2 regions of the Streptomyces sp. NPDC015144 genome follow, and region 1 is predicted to be linked to the other one. Evidence: predicted binding sites of a transcription regulator. Region 1 holds the regulator's gene; the other holds the start of a gene.
The links. The regulator HspR, encoded in region 1, represses chaperone genes until heat shock. The targets are predictions, from matches to a motif close to TTGAGNNNNNNNNNCTCAA.
Positions count from the first base shown of each region.

Region 2: lon (endopeptidase La) is a predicted target of HspR. The motif match lies at 9,287-9,305, and genes of this name have one in related genera.

Region 1 covers NZ_JBIBUU010000015.1:150,914-162,033, forward strand. The annotation lists gene ACF08W_RS24735 (pyridoxamine 5'-phosphate oxidase family protein) at 1-374, shown strand, start outside; gene ACF08W_RS24740 ((2Fe-2S)-binding protein) at 511-831, opposite strand; gene ACF08W_RS24745 (hypothetical protein) at 828-1,202, opposite strand; gene ACF08W_RS24750 (helix-turn-helix transcriptional regulator) at 1,343-2,326, shown strand; gene ACF08W_RS24755 (heat shock protein transcriptional repressor HspR) at 2,448-2,894, opposite strand; gene dnaJ (molecular chaperone DnaJ) at 2,896-4,080, opposite strand; gene grpE (nucleotide exchange factor GrpE) at 4,174-4,824, opposite strand; gene dnaK (molecular chaperone DnaK) at 4,821-6,665, opposite strand; gene ACF08W_RS24775 ((Fe-S)-binding protein) at 7,192-9,459, shown strand; gene ACF08W_RS24780 (Yip1 family protein) at 9,648-10,637, shown strand; gene ACF08W_RS24785 (phosphoribosyltransferase) at 10,730-11,120, opposite strand, start outside.
Region 2 covers NZ_JBIBUU010000035.1:9,526-20,645, reverse strand. The annotation lists gene ACF08W_RS34160 (ATP-binding protein) at 158-1,234, opposite strand; gene ACF08W_RS34155 (response regulator transcription factor) at 1,231-1,968, opposite strand; gene ACF08W_RS34150 (spermidine synthase) at 2,194-2,886, opposite strand; gene ACF08W_RS34145 (hypothetical protein) at 2,960-3,562, opposite strand; gene ACF08W_RS34140 (hypothetical protein) at 3,559-4,866, opposite strand; gene ACF08W_RS34135 (ATP-binding cassette domain-containing protein) at 4,863-5,675, opposite strand; gene ACF08W_RS34130 (zf-HC2 domain-containing protein) at 5,672-6,565, opposite strand; gene ACF08W_RS34125 (RNA polymerase sigma factor) at 6,562-7,164, opposite strand; gene ACF08W_RS34120 (DUF6328 family protein) at 7,348-7,842, opposite strand; gene ACF08W_RS34115 (hypothetical protein) at 8,079-9,188, shown strand; gene lon (endopeptidase La) at 9,328-11,120, shown strand, end outside.

The DNA of each region.
Region 1 (11,120 bases):
AGTACCTCGCCTTCTGGCGCGCGCGGCACGTGTGCACCCTGACCACGCCGCGCCCCGACGGCACCCCGCACGTGGTGCCGGTGGGCGTGACGTACGACCCCGAGGCGCGGCTGGCCCGGATCATCACCGGCCGGAACACCCGCAAGGCGCGCAACGTCCTGGCCGCGGGCCCGGACGGGGCACGGGTCGCCGTCTGCCAGATCGAGGGGCGTCACTGGGCGACGCTGGAGGGGCGCGCGACGGTGCGCACGGAGCCGGAGGCGGTGGCCGAGGCGGTACGCCGCTACGCGGAACGCTACGGGCGTACGCCGAGGCCGAACCCGGAACGGATCGTCATCGAGATCGCGGTGGACCGGGCGCTCGGCAGGGCCTGACCGGCCCGGACCCCGGAGCACCCCGGAGCCGTCCGGGAGCCGCCGGGGAAAAGCACAACGGCGCCATCGTGTTCAGGTCACGATGGCGCCGTTGTGTGGGGGAGTGACTGAGCGACATGGAACGACGGGGGATCGCTCAGGCACTGCGGGGGGTGGCGGAAATAGTCTCTGGCTCGAACAGCTGGTGGTCACGCCGGTCGAGGTTCACGAAGATCATGTCGTACCGGATCGCGCAGCGGACGGGCTGCGGAGCTCCACGCGGCTTGCGGAGACACCGGTAGGCGCGTACTTCGTCGTCTTCTTCGCGTGCGACAACGATCGGGTCGCCGAACAGAGTGACCATCAACGAGTCGCCACGGTGGGGAACGGCGGTGACGAGGTCGATGAAGTGCCAGCCCGATCGGTAGGCGGTGGCCATCTCCCGTCGGAAGGTCCGGTCGTCCGGCGGGATGGTCATGCGCTCGTACGGGCCGTGACGGAGGGGGCGACCCAGCCGATGTCGGACGACGTGGCGGGCGCGACCCAGCCGATGTCGGACGACTTCGCGGGCGAGACCCAGCCGATGTCGGACGCTCCCGCAGGGGAGACCCAACCGATGTCGGACGACGTGGCGGGGGCGACCCAGCCGATGTCGGACGACTTCGCGGGCGAGACCCAGCCGATGTCGGACGACGTGGCAGGCGCGACCCAACCGATGTCGGTGGCCTGGACGGTCCAGCCGATGTCGCCGCCGGCGGCACGGTCCTCGCTCCAGCCAATGTCGCTGCCGCCCAGCAGCCCGATCCCCAGGGCCGCGACGAACGAGACGGCAAGCGCCGAGCGATGCATTCGCTTATACATAGTCGGCTTCGTCCTCACTTGTGGATTCTTCTCCCCCGCACTTAAGACGATGTCTCACCTGGGCACGCGAGCACCACCGAGTGGATGCATCATGTTCTTGCATGTTCAGGAACCTGGGGGGTGACGATATGACTACAAGTGACGCAAAGCCGACACATCCTCACGGGATCACCGAACTGTGCGATGCCGGAGCACGCCTTTACGCCAGCGCTTTGCGACTGGGACGGATCGCCCGCGTCGAAGTGGAACCGGCTCCCTGCCTCATGGAGTTCGCGCTGCTTCATCCCGATCCGGACGACCCGACCTGGCTCCGCCCCGTTCCGCCGTCCACCGCTCTCGCGCAGCATCTGCACCCCATAGAGCGCGAGATCCTGGAGCGGCGCCGGCACTCGGTCGAGCTGACGGAATCGTTCGAGCCGTTCATGGACATCAGCACCGTGGGGCCGCCCACCACCAATGCCATCACGGTGCTGGAAGGCGTGAACCGCATCAACGCGGCACTGGACCTCGCCACCGCAGAGTGCCGTACCGAAGTGCTCACCGTCCAGCCCGGCGGCGGGCGGAGCGAGGACCGCCTCATCAAGTCGCTGGAACGGGGCCTGTCCGTCGTCCACCGGGGCGTCCGGATGCGCACGCTCTACCAGCACACCGTGCGCCACAGCCCCAGCACCCTCGCGTACGCGGAGCGCATGGACGACGCCAACGTCGAGATACGCACGCTGGAGGAGCTGATCGGCCGCCTCATCGTGTTCGACCGGACCGTCGCGTTCATACCCGCCAGCGACGACGACCAGATCGCCCTGGAGCTCCGCAACCCGGGACTCGTGCACTACCTGGTCAACGTGTTCGAACAGTTCTGGACCAGGGCGGCGCCGCTGTGCGAGGAGGTCAAGTACGAGCCGACCTCGCTCGGCATCAGCGGGGTCCAGCGGTCCATCGCCCAACTCCTGGTGGAGGGGCACGTGGACGACTCCATAGCCCGCCGGCTCGGTATGAACGTCCGCACCTGCCGCGCCCACGTCGCCAAGCTCGCCGCCGCCCTCGGCAGCAACAGCCGGGCCCAGCTCGGCTATCTGATAGCCCGCTCCGGCATCCTCGAAGAGGACTCCTGACCGCCCGTACGGACCCCCTGCCGCACAAAGGGCGTCCCGGAACGGCCGAAGGGCCGGGAGCCGTCCCTCAGGACGCCTCCCGGCCCTTCTCCGGCTGTCGCGCCGTCGCGCGGCCCCGTTCTCAGCCCTTCGGCCGCTTGGGCCGCCAGACCACCAGCGCGCTGGTCTGCTGCACGTCCTGGTACGGCACCAGGTCGCGCCGGTACGAGGCGTGCACCTGGGCCTCGCGCTGCTGCATCGCCTGCGCCGCGCCGTCCACGGCCGCCGACAGCTCGGCGACGCGCTGCTGGAGGGCGGCGACCTGGTTCTCCAGCTCGATGATGCGCTTGATGCCGGCGAGGTTGATCCCCTCGTCCTGCGACAGCTGCTGCACCGTGCGGAGCAGCTCGATGTCGCGGGCCGAGTAGCGCCTGCCGCGCCCGGCCGTGCGGTCGGGCGAGACCAGGCCGAGGCGGTCGTACTGGCGCAGGGTCTGCGGATGGAGTCCCGAGAGCTGGGCCGCGATCGAGATCACGTACACCGGTGTCTCATCGGTCAGTTCGTACGGATTGCGTCGTCGGCCGTCCACCTCAAGCTCCCTTCGCGGCCTGGAACAGTTCGGCCCGCGGGTCGTGGCCCGCGGTCGCCCGGCGGTACGCCTCCAGCGCTTCCCGGGCCTCGTCGCCGAGGTCCTCGGGGACCGCCACCTCCACGGTGACCAGCAGGTCGCCCCGGGTGCCGTCCTTGCGCACGGCGCCCTTCCCACGGGCCCGCATCGTACGCCCGTTGGGCGTGCCGGCGGGCAGCTTCAGGGTGACCGGAGGTCCGCCGAGCGTGGGCACCTTCACCTCGCCGCCGAGCGCCGCCTCCGTGAAGTCGACGGGGACGGTGACCGTGAGGTTGTCGCCCTTGCGGCCGAAGACCGGGTGGGCGTCGACGTGGACCACGACGTACAGGTCGCCCGCCGGACCGCCGCGCTCGCCGGGACCGCCCTTGCCGCGCAGCCGGATCCGCTGGCCGTCCGAGACGCCCGCCGGGATCCGGACCTGCATGGTCCGGGAGGACTTGGCGCGCCCGGACCCCTTGCAGACGTCGCACGGATCCTGGGCGATGAGGCCCCGGCCCTTGCAGTCCACGCAGGGATCGGTGAGCGAGAAACCGCCGCCGGAGCCGCGCGAGACCTGGCCGGTGCCGAGACAGGTCTGACAGACCCGGGGGGTGCCGTTCTTGTCACCGGTGCCGGAACACGCCTTGCAGGGCGCCTGGCTGGACATCCGCAACGGGACGGTGGCCCCGTCGACCGCCTCGGTGAAGCTGAGCGTCACCTCGGACTCGATGTCCTGGCCGCGCCGCGGCTGCACCCGCGTCCCCGTACCGCCCCGGTTGAACAGGCCGCCGAAGACATCGCCCAGGCCGCCGCCGCCGAAGCCGCCGGCACCGCCCTGGCCGCCGCCGCCCTGGGCACCCCCGAAGAGGTCGCCCAGGTCGAAGTTGAAGTTGCCGCCCGCGCCGCCGGGGCCGGCCCGGAAGCCGCCGTTGCCGAAGAGGGCGCGGGCCTCGTCGTACTCCTTGCGCTTCTTGCTGTCGCCGAGGACGTCGTTCGCCTCGGAGATCTCCTTGAAGCGCTCCTCCGCCTTGTCGTCGCCCTTGTTGGCGTCCGGGTGGAACTCGCGGGCGAGCTTCCGGTACGCCTTCTTGATCTCGGCGTCGGTGGCGTCCTTGGGGACGCCGAGGACCTTGTAGTAGTCCTTCTCGACGAAGTCCTTCGTGCTCATCGACGTCCCTCCTTCCGGACGATCGGCCATGCGGCCGGCGCGTGGGCCGGTCGCATGGCCGGGCGGTGGGCCCCGAGGTGGTCGGACGGAATGTCAGACCTCCTCGGTGCCACCGCTCTCCTCGTCGGTTGCCTTCTCTTCCTTGGCGGCCGCCGGGGTCGCCCCCGGCTGGGGCTCGGCGACCGCCACCCGCGCGGGGCGGATGGTGCGCTCGCCGATCCGATACCCCGGCTGCAGGATCGCCACGCAGGTCGTCTCCGTGACGTCCGGCGCGTACGAGTGCATCAGGGCCTCGTGGATCGTCGGGTCGAAGGGCTCGCCCTCCTTGCCGAACTGCTGCAGGCCCAGCTTGGCGACGACCGTCTCCAGGGATTCGGCCACCGACTTGAACCCGCCCACCAGCTCGCCGTGGTCCCGGGCGCGGCCGACGTCGTCGAGCACCGGCAACAGCTCGGACAGGAGGCCCGCCACGGCGATCTCCTTGACCGTGGCCCGGTCCCGCTCGACGCGGCGGCGGTAGTTCTGGTACTCGGCCTGGAGCCGCTGGAGGTCGCCGGTGCGCTCGGTGAGCGCGGAGCGGACCTGGTCCAGCTGGGCCGTCAGGCCGACTGTCTGCACTCCGTCCCCGGCCGGGGACGCCTCCTCCTCCGCGGAGGGCTTGGCGTCCTTCGGCTCGGCTCCTTCAGGGGTGGCGCCGGAGGGGACGTCGGGCTTCTCCTCGAAGCCCGGAGTCTCCTCGGTCACACCGCACCGCCCTTGGAGTCCTTCTCGTCGTCCACGATCTCGGCGTCCACGACGTCGTCGTCGGCCTTGGCCTGCTGGGCACCCTCGCCCTGCGGAGCACCCTCGCCCTGGGCGTTGGCGTACATCGCCTGGCCGAGCTTCTGGGAGACGGCCGCGACCTTCTCGGTGGCGGTACGGATCTCGGCGGTGTCCTCGCCCTTGAGCTTCTCCTTCAGCTCGGTGAGCGCGGTCTCCACCTCCGTCTTCACGTCACCGGGGACCTTGTCCTCGTTGTCCTTGAGGAACTTCTCCGTCTGGTAGACGAGCTGCTCGCCCTGGTTGCGCGACTCGGCGGCCTCGCGGCGGCGGTGGTCCTCCTCCGCGTACTGCTCGGCCTCCTCACGCATCCGGTTGACCTCGTCCTTCGGCAGCGAGGAGCCGCCGGTGACGGTCATCTTCTGCTCCTTGCCCGTGCCGAGGTCCTTCGCGGCGACGTGCATGATGCCGTTCGCGTCGATGTCGAAGGAGACCTCGATCTGCGGGACGCCGCGCGGGGCCGGCGGGAGACCGGTCAGCTCGAACATGCCGAGCTTCTTGTTGTACGCCGCGATCTCGCGCTCGCCCTGGTAGACCTGGATCTGCACGGACGGCTGGTTGTCCTCGGCCGTCGTGAAGATCTCGGACCGCTTGGTCGGGATCGTGGTGTTGCGCTCGATGAGCTTGGTCATGATGCCGCCCTTGGTCTCGATACCGAGGGACAGCGGGGTGACGTCGAGGAGCAGGACGTCCTTGACCTCGCCCTTGAGGACACCGGCCTGGAGCGAGGCGCCGATGGCGACGACCTCGTCCGGGTTCACACCCTTGTTGGCCTCCTGGCCACCGGTCAGCTCCTTGACGAGCTCGGCGACGGCCGGCATACGGGTGGAGCCACCGACGAGAACGACGTGGTCGATCTCGGAGAGCGCGATGCCCGCGTCCTTGATGACGTTGTGGAACGGGGTCTTGCAGCGGTCCAGGAGGTCCGCGGTCAGCTGCTGGAACTGCGAGCGCGTGAGCTTCTCGTCCAGGTGCAGCGGGCCCTCGGCGGACGCCGTGATGTAGGGCAGGTTGATCGTGGTCTCGGTCGAGGACGAGAGCTCGATCTTCGCCTTCTCCGCGGCCTCGCGGAGACGCTGGAGAGCCATCTTGTCCTTGGACAGGTCCACGCCGTGCCCGTTGGCGAACTGCTTCACCAGGTAGTCGACGACGCGCTGGTCCCAGTCGTCACCACCGAGGTGGTTGTCACCGTTGGTGGCCTTCACCTCGACGACGCCGTCACCGATCTCCAGGAGCGACACGTCGAAGGTGCCGCCACCGAGGTCGAAGACGAGGATCGTCTGGTCGTCCTTGTCGAGCCCGTACGCCAGGGCGGCGGCGGTCGGCTCGTTAACGATGCGCAGGACGTTGAGGCCCGCGATCTCGCCGGCCTCCTTCGTGGCCTGGCGCTCGGAGTCGTTGAAGTACGCGGGGACGGTGATGACCGCGTCGGTCACCTTCTCCCCGAGGTACGCCTCGGCGTCGCGCTTCAGCTTCTGCAGGATGAAGGCGCTCATCTGCTGCGGGTTGAAGCTCTTGCCGTCCAGGTCGATCTTCCAGTCAGTGCCCATGTGGCGCTTGACGGAACGGATCGTCCTGTCGACGTTCGTCACTGCCTGGCGCTTGGCGACCTCGCCGACCAGCACCTCGCCGTTCTTCGCGAAGGCGACGACGGACGGCGTGGTCCTGGCGCCCTCGGCGTTGGTGATGACGGTGGGCTCGCCGCCTTCCAGAACGCTGACGACGGAGTTAGTCGTGCCCAGGTCGATGCCGACCGCACGTGCCATTTCGATTCCTCCAGCTTGACTACTTGAGTGGAACTGACTCAAGGATGCACGACACCCATCCCACTGTCAACAGACCTGAGTCGACCTGACTCAACTATCGTGCACGGCCCCCACGTCATTCACCCCTCCGCACGGCGCACAGCACCCCTCACCCCCGACACCGCCACCCCTCCCCCATCATCGCCCCATGGGATCGTTCTGTCACAAAATGCAGAAATCACGACAGAGCACCCACCCCGATTACCGAACTTCCGATCGAGAGGGAACGATGCGGGTACGAACATCGACGCGGGCGACGAGGCGCGCGCGGCCGCGAGCGCGCACGCGCGGGCACGCCCGCGGAGAACAGGTACCGGCACGGGTACGGGTGAGCGACACAGATCACCGCCTGTCCGGCTACAGAGCGACGGAATAAGTGGGTAGTGTCAGCACAGACTCATTAAGTTACTGCTTAGTAATCGCAGATGATCCCAGTATCCGCTCATCGACACTGGGTCCCACCCTCGCAGGCCCGAGGAGCCCCCAAATGCAACTCGCCGCGATCATCGTGTCGCTGGTGCTGACCGTCGTCGCCGTTGCGCTCATCGCCCGAGCCGTCGCGCAGATCTACCGGTTCGTCAAGCTCGGCCAACCGGTTCCGGCAGGCAGCCGCACCGATCATCCCAAAGAGCGCACGATCACCCTGGTCAGGGAGTTCCTCGGCCACACCCGGATGAACCGGTGGGGGATCGTCGGCTTCGCGCACTGGTTCGTCGCCATCGGCTTCCTGACCCTGCCGCCGACCCTGGTCCAGGCGTACGGGCAGCTCTTCCAGGCCGACTGGGTCCTGCCGATCATCGGCGACTGGGCCCCGTTCGAGATGTACACCGAGTTCATCGGTCTGATGACGACGGTCGGCATCCTCGTGCTGATCGCCATCCGGCTGCTGAACCTGCCCTCCCGGGCCGGCCGCAAGTCCCGCTTCGCGGGCTCCAAGGCCTGGCAGGCGTACTTCGTCGAGTACGTCATCCTCACCATCGGCCTCGCGATCCTGACCCTGCGCGGTCTGGAAGGCGCGATCCACCACGTGGAGGGCTACGAGGCGTCGTACTTCGTCTCGTACCCGCTGGTGCTCGCCTTCAAGGGGCTGGCGACGGGCACGCTGCAGAACCTCATCTACTTCGTCGCGATGATCAAGATCGGCGTCTCGCTGATCTGGATGATCACCGTCTCGCTCAACACCAACATGGGTGTCGCCTGGCACCGCTTCCTCGGCTTCCCGAACATCTGGTTCAAGCGGAACGCGGACGGCGCGACGGCGCTCGGCGCGCTCCAGCCGATGACCTCGGGCGGCGAGGAGATCGACTGGGAGGACCCGGCCGACGACGCCGTCTTCGGCGTCTCGCAGGTCGAGCAGTTCTCCTGGAAGGGCATCCTCGACTTCTCCACCTGCACCGAGTGCGGCCGCTGCCAGTCGCAGTGCCCCGCCTGGAACACCGGCAAGCCGCTCTCCCCCAAGCTCCTGATCATGTCGCTGCGCGACCACGCGCACGCCAAGGCCCCGTACCTGCTGGCCGGCGGCGGCAAGACCATGGAGGGCGAGGAGAAGGCGTCCGAGGAGCAGCTGAAGGACGTACCGGCCGCGGCCCTCGCCGAGGCCGAGCGCCCGCTGATCGGCACCGTCGAGGAGAACGGCGTCATCGACCCGGACGTCCTGTGGTCCTGCACCACCTGCGGCGCCTGTGTCGAACAGTGCCCGGTCGACATCGAGCACATCGACCACATCGTCGACATGCGCCGCTACCAGGTGATGATCGAGTCCGCGTTCCCGTCCGAGGCGGGCACGATGCTCAAGAACCTGGAGAAGAAGGGCAACCCCTGGGGGCTGGCCAAGAAGCAGCGCGTCGAGTGGACCAAGGAGGTCGACTTCGAGGTCCCGATCGTCGGCAAGGACGTCGAGGACCTCACCGAGGTCGACTACCTGTACTGGGTCGGCTGCGCCGGCGCCCTGGAGGACCGGGCGAAGAAGACCACCAAGGCCTTCGCGGAGCTGCTGCACATCGCGGGCGTCAAGTTCGCGATCATGGGCGGCGACGAGAAGTGCACCGGTGACTCCGCCCGCCGCCTGGGCAACGAGCCGCTGTTCCAGCAGCTCGGCCAGGAGAACGTCGCGATGCTGAACATGGCGTTCGGCGAGGACGACGAAGACGACTCCACGAAGAAGGCCAAGTCGGCCAAGAAGATCGTCGCGACCTGCCCGCACTGCTTCAACACCATCGCCAACGAGTACCCGCAGCTCGGCGGCGAGTTCGAGGTCATCCACCACACCCAGCTGCTCCAGCACCTCATCGACGAGGGCAGGCTGATCCCGGTGACCCCGGTGGAGGGCCTGATCACGTACCACGACCCGTGCTACCTGGGCCGCCACAACAAGATCTACACCCCGCCGCGCGAGATCATGGACAAGGTCCCCGGTCTGCGCCAGCAGGAGATGCACCGCCACAAGGAGCGGGGCTTCTGCTGCGGCGCCGGCGGCGCCCGGATGTGGATGGAGGAGCGGATCGGCAAGCGCATCAACAACGAGCGCGTCGACGAGGCCCTCTCGCTGAACCCGGACATCGTCTCCACCGCCTGCCCGTTCTGCCTGGTCATGCTGACCGACTCGGTCAACGGCAAGAAGAACGACGGCCAGGCGAAGGAGTCGGTCCAGGTCGTCGACGTCTCGCAGCTGCTGCTGGACTCGGTCAAGACCCCGGCCGACCCCGCCGGGGAGGCCGAGTCGGAGGATGCTCCGGAGCCGGAACCGGTGAAGTAGTTCCGTACGGACCGCGCGTCGGCAGCGGCCGGATCCGCCTCGGGGGCGGGACCGGCCGCTGCCGCCTTTTCCGGCCCGGGGCAGGCCCCCCGGGGTTCCCCTAGGGGATGTCACAGCTCGGCCGCAATGGCGGGCCCGCACCCCAGGCCCTCTGACCGTCCCGGCCCGGACCAGGTACGTTCAGTGACGTGGCTGGATTCAGGATCGGACGCGGCCGGGACAACCGCACCCCGCAGCAGGCGCAACAGCAACCGCGGCAGCAGCCGTACGGCACACAGGCACCACCGCCGTACGGTCAGCAGTCATGGCCCCCGGCGGGAGGCAACGCGGCCCCGCCCCCGTACAACAACGGCGGCTACGGCAACGGCGGCCAGCCGGGGTACGGCAACGGCGGCGGCCAGGGCGGCTACGGGCACGGCGGCGGCCACGGTGGCGGCCACGGTGAGCCGGAGTACTTCGGCGACCCGTACCAGCAGCCCCAGCACCCCCAGAATCCGCACCACCCCCACGGCTCCCCGCAGCCGGGCGACCCGTACGCCGACGCCCCCGGCCACACCCAGGCCTTCAGCATCGGCGAGGACCCGTACGGCCCCGGCGACACCTACCGCGCCGGCCAGGCCCCCGCCCAGCCCACGGGCCCCCGGCTGCCGTGGAAGCAGCTGCTCAGCGGCATCGTGCTCCGCCCGGGACCGACGTTCTGGCAGATGCGCGACTACCCCGTCTGGGGCCCGGCGCTCATCGTCACCTTCCTGTACGGGCTGCTCGCGCTCTTCGGCTTCGACCAGGCCCGCGACGACGCGATCCACGCGACGATCTCCACCGCGGTGCCGTACGTGATCATCACCGGCGTCGGCTTCGTCCTCGGCGGACTGGTCCTGGGCATGGTCACCCACACGCTCGCCCGCCAGCTCGGCGGCGACGGGGCCTGGCAGCCGACCGTGGGCCTGTCGATGCTGATCATGTCGATCACGGACACGCCGCGCCTGATATTCGCGCTCTTCCTCGGCGGCGAGAACTCCCTGGTCCAGATTCTCGGCTGGGCAACCTGGCTCGCCTCGGCCGCGCTCTTCACCTCGATGGTGAGCAAATCCCACGACCTGCCGTGGCCGAAGGCACTGGGCGCCTCCGCGATCCAGCTCATCGCATTGCTGTCGATCATCAAGCTCGGCACGCTCTGATACACAGCCCCGGCCCGCCCGGGGACGAACGGCTGAAGCCCCGGCACTTCCCGTGCCGGGGCTTCAGCCGTTCATCCACACCGTGGGGCGACTCAGGCGTCGAGAACCTGCCCGCTGCGCCGTACGACGGGCTTCTCCACGCTCCACGGGAAGTTGATCCAGTTGTCGGTCTTCTTCCACACGTATTCGCACTTCACGAGCGAATGCGACTTCTCGTAGATGACCGCGCTGCGCACCTCGGCGACGTGATCGATGCAGAAATCGTGCACCAGCTTCAGCGTCTTTCCGGTATCGGCGACGTCGTCGGCGATCAGCACCTTCTTGTCGGAGAAGTCGATCGCGTTCGGAACCGGTGCCAGCATGACCGGCATTTCCAACGTGGTACCCACGCCGGTGTAGAACTCCACGTTCACCAGATGGATGTTCTTGCAGTCCAGCGCGTAGGCCAGTCCACCGGCGACGAAGACCCCGCCGCGCGCGATG
Region 2 (11,120 bases), on a different contig from region 1:
CAAGTCACACTGGAAGGCGGGTTTCGGTGCAGGAATTGGCGGGAAACAAGCATGGTTCCGCTTCCCTTTGGGTACGCGGAACCACGGCTACGGCCCTTCGGGTCGCACCCCCTGGAACGGAACACGCAGAACGCGTCCCTCCGGTTCGAACCCTATGTCAACCTCGCTGCCGGGGTACCCCCGGAAGAGTGACCTGAATGCGGCAGCCGCGCTCGGATTCGGCCACCCCGATGCGTCCGCCATGCAGGTCCACCGCCCAGCGGGCGATCGCCAGGCCGAGACCGGTGCCGCCGTCACTGCCGGGCCCGTGCGGGGAGGGCACCGCGCCCCGGTTGAACCGCTCGAAGACCCGGTGGCGCTCCGCCTCCGGGATGCCCGGCCCCTCGTCCATGATCTCCAGCACCAGCGACTCCGGGGCGGGGCCGCGGCGGGCCAGCACCTGGACCCGGCCGTGCGGCGGGCTGTGCTTGACCGCGTTGTCGACCAGATTGGCCACCACCTGGTGCAGCCGCTCCGCGTCGGCGTACGCCGTCAGCTCCGGCGGCGAGACGTCGAGCGCCAGGTGCACGTCCTTGCGGGTGTGGTTCCCCGAACCGGAGGCCAGCCCCCGGTGCGCGGCGGCGAGATTCGCCTCCTTCAGCACCCCCGACAGATACGGCCACACCTCGAACCGCCCGGCCTTCAGCGTCACCACGCCGTTGTCCAGCCGGGACAGGTCCAGCAGCGTCTCCACCAGCCGCCCGAGCCGCTCCGTCTGCTTCAGCGCGGTGCGCATCGTCTCCGGATCGGCCGAGGACACCCCGTCCACGACGTTCTCCAGCACGGCTCTCAACGCCGCGATGGGGGTGCGCAATTCGTGCGAGACGTTGGCGACCAGCTCCTTGCGGTGCCGGTCCACCGCCTCCAGGTCGTCCGCCATGCGGTTGATCGTCTGGGCCAGGTCGCCCAGCTCGTCGCGGCGGCCGGCGCCGCGCACCCGCCGGGTGTAGTCGCCGTGCGAGATCGACCGGGCCACGGTGGTCATCTCGTCCAGCGGCGCGGTCAGCCCGTGCGCCACGAACTGGGTGATCAGCAGGGTCGCGATCACCGAGAACACCGTGATGAACCGCAGCTCGGTCCTGGTGCGCACCGCCACCAGCAGCAGACCGGTGGTGATGAAGACCGAGAGCACGACGAGCGTGCTCATCTTCGCCTTGATCGAGAAGGGACGCAGGCCGGAGCCGGGCCGGGTCATGGAGCCGGCGTCTCCAGGGCGTATCCCACACCGTGCACGGTACGGATGCGCTCGGCGCCGATCTTCCTGCGCAGCGCCTTGATGTGGCTGTCGACGGTACGGGTGCCGGAGGCGTCCGCCCAGTCCCAGACCTCGGCCAGCAGCTGCTCCCGGGAGAGCACCGCGCGCGGCGTGTTGGCCAGACAGACCAGCAGGTCGAACTCGGTCGGCGTGAGGTGGACGTCGTCGGCGCGCACCCGGACCCGGCGCTGCGCGTGGTCGATCTCCAGTTCGCCCAGGCGCAGGATGCCGCTGCGCGGGGTCACCGCGGCCAGCGCGGCGCGCTCGACGCGGCGCAGCAGGACATGGACCCGGGCCGCCAGCTCGCGCATCGAGAACGGCTTGGTCATGTAGTCGTCGGCGCCCACGCCGAGGCCGACCAGCATGTCCGTCTCGTCGTCCCGGGCGGTCAGCATCAGCACCGGCACCGGGCGCTGGGCCTGCACCCGGCGGCAGACCTCCAGGCCGTCGAAGCCCGGCAGCATGATGTCGAGCACCATCAGATCGGGCTGCCACGCCTCGGCCGCGTCCACCGCGGCGGGCCCGTCGAGCGCGGTCTGCACGAGGAAGCCCTCGGCCCGCAGCCGGGCGGAGATGGCCTCGACGATCGTGGCGTCGTCCTCGACCACCAGCACCCGGCGCTGCGCGCCCGGGGTGGCCGCGACACCGGTCTGGGTGGTGTGTGTCTGTTCCATCGCCCCGCCCCTGCCCCGTTCTCACGGGGGCCATTCCCCCGGACGCACGGTCTTCGCTTGTGGATTTTCGTAGTGTCCCGATTACGGGTCGCCAGCGTAAAGCCAGCGACCCGCTCTCGGCTACGCAGGGTGTAACGCTGCGGCTGCGGGGAAGTGGCGTCCCGGCCGTCGCGCGATGCCCGGACACCGGGGCGCCGGGGGGTCGTGGAGGGCTGGTGGAGGGTCTCAGAGTGTCCGGAGTGCGAGATGCACCACGTCGGGAACACCTCGGGCAACGCTGACCTCTTCGGTTCTTACGCTGATGAATCCGGCATTTCGCAGGGCTTGTTCGAAGTCGGCGGACGGCTGTGCGGACCACACTGCGAGAACGCCGCCCGGTGTCAGCCGCTCCCGGCAGGCCGCCAGCCCGGCGGGGGAGTACAGGGTGCCGTTGTCCTCGGTGACGGTCCAGTCCGGGCCGTTGTCGATGTCCAGGCACAGGGCGTCGTAACGGTCGGTAGTCGTGCGCAGATAGTCGACCAGATCGACCGTCAGGATGCCGGTCCGGGGGTCGGCGAGCGCCGCACCGGAGATCCCGGACAGCGGCCCCTCCCGGTGCCAGTCGACGATCGCCCGCTCCCGTTCGGCGACGGCGATCCGCCCCCAGCGCGGCTCGGCGGCCGCGCGGGCGAGCGAGAAGCCGACCCCGAGCCCGCCGATGAGCACGGACGGGGCCGTCCGGTCGGCGGGGAGCGCCGCCAGCGCCGCGTCGATCAGCAGCCGCTCGGACCGGCCGTCCGAGGTGTCCATCAGGAAGCACCCGTTGGCGATGATCTCGAAGTCGTCCCCCCGTCTGCGCAGAACCACCTCCCCGTACGGCCCGTCCCGGCGGTCGAGCGTGACGGGGGAGGAGTCATCGGTACGGGCGAAGTCGGGCATGGCATGGCTCTCCGGTCGTGGGGGCGGGGGTCCCCGCCATCCTGGCCTCTCGGCACGGCCCGGGGCCAGCCGGTTACCGGGACCGGCCCGGCCCGCGCACCGCGAGCAGCGCGGCCCCGGCCCCGTACGCCGCCACCGCCACCGCCCAGGCCCCGGCCTCCGGGCCCGGCTGCAGCGGCCACGCCCAGAGCGCCGCCGCCCGGCCCGGCTCGTTCGGCGCCGCCAGGTAGACGGCGCTCCCGTACACCGTCATCGGCAGCCAGCTGGGCCGGGCGCCGAGCAGGGCGGCGGACGCCACGGTCACCCCCGTCGAGCCGAGCACGTTACGCACCATGGCCGGGGCGCCGAACGCCTCCGGATGCCCCGGCACCGCCGCCGCCAACGCCCCCGCGGCCAGGACGGTCGCCACCACCAGGTACGCCAGCAGAAGCGGCCACCACCGCCGGGCGGCGGTCCGGTCCAGCTCCTCGGCGTGCGAGTGCAGCGCGGTGCCGATCGCCGCGGCGGCGAGCAGCGGGGCGAGCACGACGACCGGGGCGCGGGCGGTGTGGTCGAAGTGCGGCCGGTCCTGGAGCTGGTCCGCGGACCAGGCGGCCACGAGCACGACGCCCGCCAGGGCGGCCGCGGTGACGGGGAGCGCGCGGGAACGGAGATAGAGGAGGGACAGCGCGCTCACAGGACCGGGACCCCGTTCGGCGCGCAGTTCCGCAGGCCGGTCAGATAGCGGCCGATCCAGACCTTGCGCTCCAGGGCCGGCATGGCCTCCAGCCGGGCCAGGTACGGCTGGGCCTTCGGATACCAGGTGGCGTTCCCGCCGGTCAGCCAGGCGCGCACCGCGTCCTCGGTGGACGCCGCGCGGTCGGCCGCCTTCCGGTCCTTCCCACGCCGGTCGGCCGGACAGTCGGGGTTGAGGAGGGACAGGACGGTGTCGTAGGCGAACTCCCGGGGATCGTCCAGCCGGTCCCGGTGGAAACCCCAGCCGCGCGTCACGTAGCCGAGGGGTGCCTCACCGTTCGTCCTCCTCGGCCGGGCCCCGCCGGCCACGTAGCGGGCGGGCGCCCCCTCGACCCCGTCCAGCCGGGCGAACACCTCAGTCAGCGCCTCGGTGGCATCGGGCAGCACCGGGGCCAGGGACGCCGGTACGCAGAGCTGCGGCGTCCCCGCGTCCGGCGCCGAGCAGACCCGGCGGGAGCCGGCCGGATCGGGCCGCAGCAGCCCGTCGCCCGTCTGCACGACCACCGCCCCGGCCAGGACCGCCAGCACCAGCGGCAGCAGGGCCAGCAGTCGGCGGCGGGCCGCGTACGCCAGCAGCACGGTCGCCGCGACGCCGCCCGTCCAGGCCAGCAACGACGGCGCGAACCACCACACCGGCTCGGCCTCCCGCAGCACGTACTGCTCGGCGGGGCTCAGGTACCGGGCCGGTGAACGCGTATAGCTCGGCGCCCCCAGGAGCACGTAGCAGACGGCCGCGAGCACCGGGGCGGCCAGCCGCCACCGCACCAGCCGCCCGACGACGAAGCCGACCGGCGCAGCGGTCAGCAGAGAGCCGAGATCCACCCCGGCGAGTACGGGGGACGGACCGCCGCCCGGCCCGGCGTACGGGGCCGTCGCCGCGAAGGCCGCGCCCAGCGCCAGCAGCTGACCCGCCGCCGCCCACAGCATCAGCGGCACCACGGCCACCGCCACCCGGGCGAGCCGGCCGCGCACCACCGAGCGCAGCAGCTCCTCGGTGCCCCGGCGGCGCTCCCGGCCGCCCTGCCAGCAGGCGATGGCGGCGAGCAGCGGGATGCCGAGCAGCGCCGTCGCCGTGTGCAGCATTTCCTGGGTCTCGGCCCAGCCGCCCTGCCACTCGGCCGCCTTGGCACCCATCGGGACGAGCAGGCAGACGGCGACGGCCGGGCCCGTCCACGGGGTGATCCCGCGCCGGAGCTCGGCCCGCAGCACGGTGGCGGCCGGACCGCGCACGAAGGACGTACTCATCGGCCCGCCACCGCCGCCCGGTGCGCCCGCAGCGCGGCGGTGTAGCCGCGCTCGATCGGACTGCCGTCCTCCGGCCGCGCCCCGGACCCGCCCAGCTCCGACAGTTCCCGTGCCGTGCCCCGGTACGCGATCCGGCCCGCCTCGATCAGCGTGACCTCCGTACAGGCCGCGGCGACGTCTTCGACCAGATGGGTCGAGACGATCACGGTGCCGGCGGAGCCCAGCTCCCGCAGCAGTGCCCGGAACGCGACCCGCTGCTCCGGGTCGAGGCCGGCGGTCGGCTCGTCGAGCAGCAGCAGCTCCGGATCGTTGACGATCGCCTGGGCGATGCCGACGCGCCGCACCATCCCGCCCGACAGGGTCTTCACCCGGGCGTCGATCAGGTCCCCGAGCCCCACCCGGTCCACGGCCCGCGCCACGGCCGCCGGGACCGCCGCCGCGTCCATCTCCTTCAGCCAGGCCACGTAGGAGACGAACTCGCGGACCGTGAAGCCCGGGTAGTAGCCGAACTCCTGCGGCAGATAGCCCAGCCGCCGCCGGACCGCCGCCCGGTCGCGGTGGTCCGCCCCGGACCCGACCTCGCGGCCGAGCAGCTCCACCCGGCCGCCGGAAGGCGCGGCGACGGTGGCGAGCACCCGGATCAGCGAGGTCTTGCCGGCCCCGTTCGGCCCGAGCAGCCCGTGCACGCCGGGCGCGAAGTCGAGGTCGACGGCGTCCAGCGCGGTCGTCCGGCGGTGCCGGACGGTCAGCCCATCGGCCACGACCGCGGGTATGTTCCCGGTTCCGTCCCTGCCCGTACCCGTGCTCACGCTGTCTCCAGATGGTCGAAGGATCTACGGCGCAGGGCCAGCAGCACGGCGCACACCAGGGCGCCCACCGCCCAGCAGCCCTGCGCGCCGGGCCCCGTGAAGTACCGCACGGCCTCGGCAGGCGCCAGGGGCGACGTGGTGGCGGGCCCCACGGCGACGGCCGCCCACACCGCGGCGACGGCCCCGGCACCGGCACGGCAGCCGACGTACGAGCCGAGGGCGAGCGCCGCCAGCGTCATCGCCAGACCGGGCAGCAGCCAGAGCGCCGCGCCCGGCCCCCCGGCGGACCGGGGCAGCGCCGCCCCGGCGAGGGTGAGCACCGGAACGCTCACGGCGAGGACGGCCACCGTCCTGGTCAGCAGCAGCCGCAGCCCCCCGGACGGGGCGGCCGCCGTGATCTCGTGCATCGGGTCCGCATGCCTGCCGTACGAGAGGGCGACCCCGGCGAGCGGCAGCACCGGCGCGACGACGAGCAGCAGTGGGCGCACCGTCTCCCCGGCCCCCGCCCCGTACGCCAGCGCGAGGGCGCCGACGGTCACCAGCACCAGCGCCGACAGCCACGCACCGCGCAGCGCGGGCCCGGCGGCCCACAGCAGCCGCCCGGTGCGGACGGCCGGACGGGGCACCCCGGCCGAGGCTCCGTCCCGTGCCGCCCCCTCGGCCGCCACCGCCGCCAGCAGCTGTGCGCGCACCGCGTCGAGCACCGGCCCGGCCCCCGGCCGGACGGCCCGTACCGCCGCGGAGACCAGCACCGCGCAGTCGTCGCACGCCTCCGTGTGCTTCTCCACCGACCAGGCGTCCGCCTCCGGCAGCGGCCCGGCGGCGTACCGCCCGGCCAGCTCCTCGCTCACGTGCCAGCGGCGCACACCGCCGCCTCCCGTCGTGGTCATGCCGTTCCTCCCAGCGGTCCGGCCTCCGGGAACGAGAGCTCCAGCGCGGCGCGCAGCTCACGTCTGGCCCGCATCGCCCTGGTCTTGACCGTGCCCTCGGGGATGCCGAGGAGCCGGGCCGTCTCGCGGGTGCTCAGCCCGTCGACGACCGTGGCGCGCAGGACCTCGCGCAGCTCGGGGGAGATCCGGTCGAGCGCGGCGCCGACGTCCCCGTACTCCAGTTCGGCGAGCACCCGCTCCTCGGCGGAGGGCGCGGTCGCGGCCCGGTCGCCGCTTCCGGCCCGTTCGGCGCGCGCGGCGAGGTCGCTGCGGGCGTGCACCCGCTGCGCGTCGACCAGCCGGCGCGAGGCGATCACCCAGAGCCAGCCGCCGACCCGGGTGCCGCGATGCGATCCGGCGGACCGCCAGACCGTCAGGAAGGTGTCCTGAAGGACCTCCCGCACGGTCTCGTCGTCCCCGCACCGCCGCTCCAGCCGGGCCAGCAGCCAGCCCGCGTGCCGGTCGTACAGCGCGGCCAGGGCCTGCGCGTCCCCCTGCGCGACGGCGCGCAGCAGGGCCTTGTCGTCCGGGTCCTCCCCCGAGGGGCGCAACAGCTTCACACCTCTTCTATCGGGCGGGGCCCGCCCGCCGGTTCACGGGCGCGGCGCCTTCTCCCCGTGCACCGCGCGGTACTCGGCCGCCAGCCAGGGGCCAGGTCCTCGACGATGCACGCACTGTGCCCGTCGCCCCGCCGTGGCCCCAGCGGATTCTCGCCGGGGCCACGGCGGGGCGCCCGGCCCGGCTCACGGAGACGGGCGGAGCAGCGCCTTCGGGAGGATGAACCACAGGACGATGAAGAGGCAGAGGGTGGCGGCCGTGATCGCGATGCCGGCGACCCGGCCGAGGACCACCGTCATCAGCAGGAGAACGGCCCCGTTGAGCGCGAGGGCGAGGAAGACCAGACCGACTTGCGCGAACTGCGCCGACAGGGCGACGATCCGGGACTTGACACCCCGGTGGAACATCCCCCGGTGCAGGGCGACCGGGGTCGCCAGCACGGCCGAGGAGACCACGGTGAGCAGCAGCGTCACCACGTACGTGGCGCGCTCGTAGCTGTCGAGATCCGGGAACCGGTTGGTGAACGCCACACCGAGCAGGAACGCGAAGACGATCTGCACCCCCGTCTGCACGACCCGCAGCTCCTGGAGCAGCTCGACCAGATTGCGGTCGGCGCGCTCCGCAGGCGTCTCCTCACCATGAGGGGACGCGGCCGCGGATCTCCGCGAGATGTGCGACATGGGCCCCATTTTTTCCCCCACGCCCCGGCCGCGCCACCGCTGCCCAGCTGGGAGGGGCAGCACCCGGCGCGGTCGCGGGGGCTCCGTGCGGGTAGTCCGGTGCGAGGAGGATCCCGGTGTCCGTCCCTCGTCTCCCGGGCGGTTGTGGCGGAACCGCCTCGGGCGGAGGGCTCCCTCCTGAGTGGCTGGCCGCCAACGGGCTGCGACGATGGGGTGGTTACCCAGACGGAGGACGTTTGTTCGTTTTTGTGTGTGCGGGATGCGGTGCCGAGCTGACCGTCCCGCTGTTCCAGGTTTCCCTGCCGGTCCATGCCCGCCAGGTGTACGGGAACGGCGCCCAGCTCCCGGTGCTCATGGAGTCCGGGACGTTCGCCGTGGACCCGGACCCGTGGAGGGGGCCGTGGCGGAGGTGGGGCGGGATCGATCCGGTCGAGGCGGAGGCGCGCGGTATCTACGCGCCGGTCCGCTCCCTGTCCGACGATCCGCCCGGCGAGAGCGTCGTCGCGCCCGGCGACATCCGTGGAACCCGGCTGATTCCCGAGGAGCGCGTCGGTTCTTCCTGCTGCGGCCTCGACGGTGCGGACGGGCCCAACATGGCCTGCCTGGCGTGCGACCTGCCCGTGGCGACCAGGCTCGACGACTGCTCGCTCTGGCAGGCGGTGCGACTCGACCCGGACGCCGTGCGCCGCACCCCTGGCGGCGGTGTTCCTCCCACGCCCCTCTCCTGGGCGGAACTGGTGGAAGAAGGGGAGGGCATGCCCCCGTTCGAGCCGATCGCCACGTGGGGCGGACCGTTGGGGACGGGCCACTACTGGTCGTGGAGCCCGCGGTGGGAGGCGGCGGCCGGCCGGGCGCTCGCCCACCTGCTGGTCGCCTCCCGGGGGCGGCCGGTGCGGGTCCCGGGCGGTCTGGCCGCGGACGTGTTCCAGCGCGGGCTGGACGCCCTGCTGCCGACGGGCCTCCCGGAGCGGCGTGCCGTCCTGGCCGGGCCGGGGCGGCCCTTCCCGGGCGAGGGTGACGACATCCTCCTCGTACCGGTCCATCCCCGGACGGGCCGGACCTGGAGCCCGCCCGGCCCGGCCGCGTCGGCGTATCCGGTGCCCCTGCCGCTCGGGGTGTGGTTGTGGCTGGCCTCTCCCCGGCCGTACCCGCCGGTTCCCGCGTCGGGGCGTATCCCCCGGGACGTGCTCCGTGACGACCCGCCCCCCCTGCTCCCGAACCGCCCTTTCTGGGCCGACCGAGAAGTGTTCCGGCACACCCTGGCCCGGTTGCCGGCCGCCCGTGCCCCGTGGCTGCGCGCGATCCTGGAGAACTTCGGGCAGGACGCCTGGGCCCACATCTTCTAGTTGCAGTAGTTCCAGGGCGTTCCTTCCGGTCCGGGAGCGCTTCCGGGTGATCGCTCAGAGCGAACACATCCCTGGGAACAATGGGCGGCTCAGGAGCATTGAGTCTGCATAGCTCAACTTGACTGCCGAAGGGGAGATCATGGCTACCGATTCCACCGCGGTTACTCCGCTCGCCCTGCCCGTGCTGCCGCTCGACGACGAGGTCGTGCTGCCCGGGATGGTGGTGCCTCTGGACCTGTCCGACGCGGAGGTGCGGGGCGCCGTCGAGGCCGCGCAGGCGGCGGTCCGGGCCGATGGGGGCAAGCCCGAGGTGCTGCTCGTGCCGCGGATCGACGGTACGTACGCCGGTACCGGTGTCATCGGCACCGTCGAGCAGGTCGGGCGGCTCTCGGACGGAGACCCGGGCGCGCTGATCCGCGGCCGGGGCCGGGTGCGGATCGGGGCCGGGACCAGCGGTCCGGGCGCCGCGCTCTGGGTGGAGGGGACCCGGGTCGACCCGGTCGTCCCCGACCCGCTGCCGGGCGCCGCCGCCGAGCTGGTCAAGGAGTACAAGGCGCTCGCCACCAGCTGGCTGAAGAAGCGCGGCGCCTGGCAGGTCGTGGACCGGGTCCAGCAGATCGAGGACATCTCCGCGCTCGCCGACAACTCCGGTTACTCCCCGTTCCTCACCACCGCCCAGAAGGTGCGGCTCCTGGAGACGACCGACCCGGTCGCCCGGCTGAAGCTCGCCATCCAGTGGCTCGGCGAGCACCTCGCCGAGCAGGACGTCGCCGAGTCCATCGCCAAGGACGTCCAGGAGGGCGTCGACAAGCAGCAGCGCGAGTTTTTGCTGCGCCGCCAGCTCGACGCCGTACGCAAGGAGCTCGCCGAGCTCAACGGCGAGTCCGGTTCCGGCGACGAGTCCGACGACTACCGGGCCCGCGTCGAGGCCGCCGACCTGCCCGAGCACGTCCGTGAGGCGGCGCTGAAGGAGGTCGAGAAGCTGGAGCGGGCCTCCGACCAGAGCCCCGAGGGCTCCTGGATCAGGACCTGGCTCGACACCGTCCTCGAACTTCCCTGGACCGAGCGGACCGAGGACGCCTACGACATCCGGGGCGCCCAGCGGGTCCTGGACGCCGAGCACGCCGGGCTCCAGGACGTGAAGGAGCGGATCACCGAGTACCTGGCCGTGCGCAAGCGGCGCTCCGACCGCGGCCTCGGGGTCGTCGGCGGGCGGCGCGGCGGCGCCGTACTGGCGCTGGTGGGGCCGCCCGGTGTCGGCAAGACCTCGCTCGGCGAATCCGTCGCGCACGCCATGGGCCGCAAGTTCGTCCGCGTCGCCCTGGGCGGGGTGCGGGACGAGGCCGAGATCCGCGGCCACCGGCGTACGTACGTCGGTGCTCTGCCCGGACGCATCGTGCGGGCGATCAAGGAGGCCGGTTCGATGAACCCGGTCGTCCTGCTCGACGAGATCGACAAGGTCGGCTCCGACTTCCGGGGCGACCCGGCCGCCGCCCTCCTCGAAGTCCTCGACCCGGCGCAGAACCACACCTTCCGCGACCACTACCTGGAGGTCGAGCTCGACCTCAGCGACGTCGTCTTCCTGGCCACCGCCAACGTGCTCGAAGCCATCCCGGAGGCCCTGCTCGACCGCATGGAACTGGTCCGGCTCGACGGCTACACCGAGGACGAGAAGGTCGTCATCGCCCGCGACCACCTGCTCCCGCGCCAGCTGGAGCGGGCCGGACTGGCGGCGGACGAGGTCACGCTCGACGAGTCCGCGCTGCGCAGGCTGGCCGGCGAGTACACGCGGGAGGCCGGGGTCCGGAACCTGGAGCGGGCCGTCGCCCGGCTGCTCCGCAAGGTCGCGGCCCAGCACGAACTGGGCGACCGGGAGCTTCCGTTCACCGTCACCGACGCGGACCTGCGGGGCCTGATCGGGCGCCCGCACCA